Regions from separate parts of the Streptomyces sp. NPDC057424 genome, predicted to be linked through region 1. Evidence: riboswitches for the same ligand, from Rfam matches in the RefSeq annotation. Region 1 holds a riboswitch; the other holds the start of a gene.
The links. Region 1 has a riboswitch for glycine ahead of gcvP (aminomethyl-transferring glycine dehydrogenase). Riboswitches for the same ligand answer to the same signal wherever they lie in the genome.
Positions count from the first base shown of each region.

Region 2: it holds a riboswitch for glycine, as region 1 does, so the genes downstream of both, gcvT (glycine cleavage system aminomethyltransferase GcvT) here and gcvP (aminomethyl-transferring glycine dehydrogenase) in region 1, are expected to answer to the same signal.

Region 1 covers NZ_JBHVCP010000042.1:72,315-74,697, forward strand. Annotated here, with positions in the region: gene gcvP (aminomethyl-transferring glycine dehydrogenase) at 1-1,046, opposite strand, end outside; glycine riboswitch at 1,222-1,317, opposite strand; gene ACFU3E_RS27920 (PRC-barrel domain-containing protein) at 1,431-1,805, shown strand; gene ACFU3E_RS27925 (DNA polymerase IV) at 1,724-2,383, opposite strand, start outside.
Region 2 covers NZ_JBHVCP010000066.1:29,821-32,203, reverse strand. Annotated here, with positions in the region: gene gcvT (glycine cleavage system aminomethyltransferase GcvT) at 1-962, opposite strand, end outside; glycine riboswitch at 1,158-1,257, opposite strand; gene ACFU3E_RS33395 (AAA family ATPase) at 1,480-2,154, shown strand; gene ACFU3E_RS33390 (enhanced serine sensitivity protein SseB) at 2,345-2,383, shown strand, end outside.

The DNA of each region.
Region 1 (2,383 bases):
ACGGCGAGCAGCACCTGCGCGGTGCAGATGTTGCTGGTGGCCTTCTCACGGCGGATGTGCTGTTCACGCGTCTGCAGCGCCAGCCGGTAGGCCTTGTTCCCGTCGGCGTCCACGGACACGCCGACGAGCCGCCCGGGCAGGCTGCGCGCCATCTTGTCCTGGACCGCCATGTAACCGGCGTGCGGTCCGCCGAAGCCCATGGGCACGCCGAAGCGCTGCGTCGTCCCGACGGCGATGTCCGCCCCGAGCTCACCGGGCGACTTCAGCAGCGTCAGCGCCAGCAGGTCGGCGGCGACGGTGACGAGCGCCCCGAGCTGGTGCGCCTGGTCGATGACCGGCTTGATGTCCCGCACGGCACCGGAGGCGCCCGGGTACTGGAGCAGCACACCGTTGATCTCGCGCTCGGCGATCTCGGCGGGGATGCCCTGACCGAGGTCGGCCACGACGACCTCGACGCCGGCCGGCTCGGCGCGGGTCTGGATGACGGCGATGGTCTGCGGCAGCGTGTCCGCGTCGACCAGGAAAAGGCCCTTCTTGTTCTTGCCCAGACGCCGCGACAGCGCCATGGCCTCGGCGGCCGCGGTGCCCTCGTCGAGCAGGGAGGCACCCGAGGTCGGCAGTCCGGTCAGGTCGGCGACCATGGTCTGGAAGTTGAGCAGCGCCTCCAGCCGGCCCTGCGAGATCTCCGGCTGGTACGGCGTGTAGGCCGTGTACCAGGACGGGTTCTCCATGACGTTGCGCATGATGACCGGCGGCGTGAACGTGCCGTGGTAGCCGAGGCCGATCATGGAGCCGAGGACCTGGTTGCGGTCGGCGAGGGAGCGCAGCTCGGCGATCACCTCGGCCTCACTGCGGGCGCCCGGCAGGTCCAGCGCCTCGGCGCTCTTGATCACGGCCGGGACCGCGGCGGCCGTGAGCTCGTCCAGCGAGCCATAGCCGACCTGGGCGAGCATCTTGGCGCAGGCCTCGTGGTCGGGGCCGATGTGGCGCTGCTCGAAGGGGACTGCCTCTTCGAGCTCGGAGAGCGGAATGCGGTGGGCGGTCATTACGGAGGCCTCCTGGTCGACACGACCTTCGAGGGGCACCACGGCGCGGGTACCCGGACGGCCTCCCCCTCTGTCATCTCAACCTGAGAGCTTCACCGGATCGCCCGAAGGCCTCCGGTTTTCACCGTCGGTGAGAGCGGAAGCCGTCGACACCCGCCCTGCTTTCCAGAGTGACCTCGTCCGTGCGGTACGTGAGCCTGAGAGATTCCGGGGAGGATTTGCTCCTTCGGCGCCTCCGGTGGCGTCCGGAGGACTCTCCCGCACGGGGTCAACAGCCGCTGCCAGCGTACCAGCGAGGTCAACGCACGAACCTTCGAGTGGCCGCATCCCCGCTTGTACCGTTTTGTAGTGTTTACGGATGAGGTGCGACCATGTGGAGGGCCCGTGCGAACCGATATCGATCCGCGCAACCTGATCGGCCGCAAGGCGTTCGACCGCAACGGGGCCAGGATCGGCACCATCGACGAGGTCTACCTGGACGACGCCACCGGCGAACCGGAGTGGGCGGCCATACGGACCGGCCTGTTCAGCAGGGACGCCTTCGTCCCCCTGGAGCCCAGTGAACTGCTCGAGGGCGCCCTCCACGTCCCCTTCGACCGCTCTCTGATCAAGGACGCACCCGACTTCGGCGTGGGCCGCCACCTCTCCCCCGAGCAGGAACTGCAGCTCTACCACCACTACGGCCTCGATGTCGCCGCCCCACCCCCGCTCCCGGACCACGACTTCGGCAAGCTGGCGGGCACCGACGAGACGGCCTGAGAGCCCGCCCCGGGCGCTCCGTTTCCCCCTTCGGTCCCTCGTAACACCAACGGCAGCGGATCCGCCGCCTGCAGATCGGGATCGTCGACCCGGAAGGTCCGCACGCGTCCTGGCTCCGAGGAGGGCGTCTCGAACCGCACGGTGACCCGCCCCAGGCCGCTGCCCTGCACCCATCCGTGCCCGAACTCGGTGTGCCGCACGTCGTACCCGGCCGGCCACCGCCGCTCGGCGAGCGACGGCTGCTCCTCGGCCTTCGCCTCGGCGTGCTCCTCGACCGGGCCCTCCGCGACCGCCCGCTCCCCCGCCGCCTGCGCGAACAGATCCTCCTGCGTGTAGTCGGCGAGCCCGCTGACGCCCACCCCGAGGAGCCGCACCCCGCCGGTCGTGTCGACCGAGTCCAGCAGTCTGGCCGCCGCCTCACGGATCACCGCGGGATCGTCCGTGGGTCCGCGCAGCGTCTCGGAGCGGGTGAGCGTCGAGAAGTCGTACCGCCGCACCTTCAGCACGATGGTCCGCCCGGACAGCCCCGCCCCGCGCAGCCGCCGCACGCACCGCTCGGCGAGCCGCTGCACCTCCAG
Region 2 (2,383 bases), on a different contig from region 1:
GTGACCTCGCCGATCACCTCGCCGCCGGCGACGACCGCGTACCCGGCGCGCGGGACCCGGCGGCCCCCGGCCACGAGACCGACCAGGACGCGCGGCGGGTTCTGCTCGGCCCGGGCGGCGGCTTCGCGCAGGGCCTCGCGCCCGACGAAGTCGCCCTCCTTCTCGAACTTCACCACCCGGCCGAGCCCGGCGTCGAAGGGCGTGAGGGAGGTCGACAGCTCGTGCCCGTACAGCGGCATGCCCGCCTCGAGGCGCAGCGTGTCACGGCAGGACAGCCCGCACGGGACCAGGCCTGCACCCTCGCCGGCCTTGGTCAGGGCCTGCCACAGCTCGACGGCGTGCTCCGGCTTCACGAACAGCTCGAAGCCGTCCTCGCCGGTGTAACCGGTCCGGGCGATCAGGGCCGGCACGCCCGCCACCGTGCCGGGCAGCCCGGCGTAGTACTTCAGGCCGTCGAGGTCGGCGTCGGTCAGGGACTTCAGGATCCCCGGCGACTCGGGGCCCTGTACGGCGATCAGCGCGTAGGCGTCCCGGTCGTCGCGTACCTCGGCGTCGAAGCCGGCGGCGCGCTCGGTCAGCGCGTCCAGGACCACCTGGGCGTTGGAGGCGTTGGCGACGACCATGTACTCGGTCTCGCCCAGCCGGTAGACGATCAGGTCGTCCAGGATGCCGCCGTCGGCCCGGCAGACCATGGTGTAGCGGGCGCGGCCCGGCTTCACACCGCCGATGTTGCCCACCAGGGCGAAGTCCAGCAGGGCGGACGCCTGTGGGCCGGTGACGGTGATCTCGCCCATGTGGGAGAGGTCGAAGAGGCCGGCCTTCGTGCGTACGGCGGTGTGCTCGTCGCGTTCGGAGCCGTAGCGCAGGGGCATGTCCCAGCCGGCGAAGTCGGTCATCGTCGCGCCGAGCGAGCGATGCAGGGCATCGAGCGCGGTGTGACGGAGTTCTCCTGTACTGCTCACAGTCGGTCGTCTCCCAGGGCAAACGGGGCCCCTCCCGCGCGAGCGAAGCCGAGCGTGAGGGAGGGCGAGGTCGTTCCTCCCCATCTGTCATCGGAACCTGAGAGGTTCGCCCTGACCACACGGGACACGGCTTGCACCTTGGGTGGAGCCGCACCCCTTGTCCTGGACAGGGGACGGCCCGCTTTTCAGATGTGCCTCGCCCGCGCGGTAACGGGGCCTGAGAGATTCAAGGGAGGGACTTGCTCCTTCGGCGCCCCAGCGTCTGCGGTGCTGGGGACTCTCCCGCGCGGATTCAAACGGCCGGTATGCAGTTGGCGCGCACATCATTGCACGCATCCTTCCGGCGCGGCAGGGGGACCTTTCACAGGGAGTGCACGAGTCCCGCGCGCCGGACACAGAGACCTGTAGCAGCCCTGTTGCAGGACAAGAACGCAAAAGAGAGGCCTGCGGCATTACCTTCTCTTTACACTCGGCGGGGATGGGACTCCGTACCTGGCCCCAGGGGAGGACAATCACGGTGAACAGGACCATCGCGTACGCGACGACGGGCATCGCGCTGCCCGAGCAGCCGGCCGCCGCTCCGGTCCGGGCGGTTCGCGCTCCGGTGCCGGTGCCGGTGCCGGCCGTCCGCGATCTGCGCGACCGCGCAGGCCGCGGCCCGCACGCGCTGCTTTTCGGCCCCCGCGACCTCGTCGTGGTCACGGGCCTGCCCGGCAGCGGCAAGTCCACGCTGATGCGGCGCACCGTGCCGGGCCGGCGCATCGACTCCCAGGACACCCGCGACCGCTGGGAGCGCGGCATGCCACGCGCCCTGCCGTACGCGCTCTACCGCCCGCTCGTCCGCCTCGCCCACTACACCGGACTGCGCCGTGCCCTGCGCACGGGTGAGGGCATCGTGGTGCACGACTGCGGCACGCAGGCCTGGGTCCGCCGCTGGCTCGCCCGCGAGGCCCGCCGCCGGGGCGGCACGCTCCACCTGCTCCTCCTCGACGTCCCCCCCGAGCAGGCCCTGGCCGGCCAGCGCGACCGGGGCCGCGGCGTCTCGCGCTACGCGTTCCTGCGGCACCGCGCGGCAAGCACCCGCCTCCTGCGCGCGGCGGAGCGCGGTGACCTCCCTCCCGGCTGCGGCTCCGCCGTCCTCGCCGACCGGGACGCGGCGAACACCCTCCACAGGATCGGCTTCACGGGCTGACCGGCCGGGGCCGGGGCGGCGGACTGCGTGCGTGCCGCCCGCCCGTGGTCCCGGCCCGGCTTCACCTGCCCGCGCGGCACGCACCCCGGAGCACCCACCTCTGGTCGAACAGAGACGGCCCGGTCTCCCCGCGTCCGTCAGCCGTTAGCCTTTTGAACCACAGCAGTGGTTCCAGGCAGGCGGTAGGCAGATGGACATCCCGGCGGACTTCTCCGCGGACTTTCCGGCG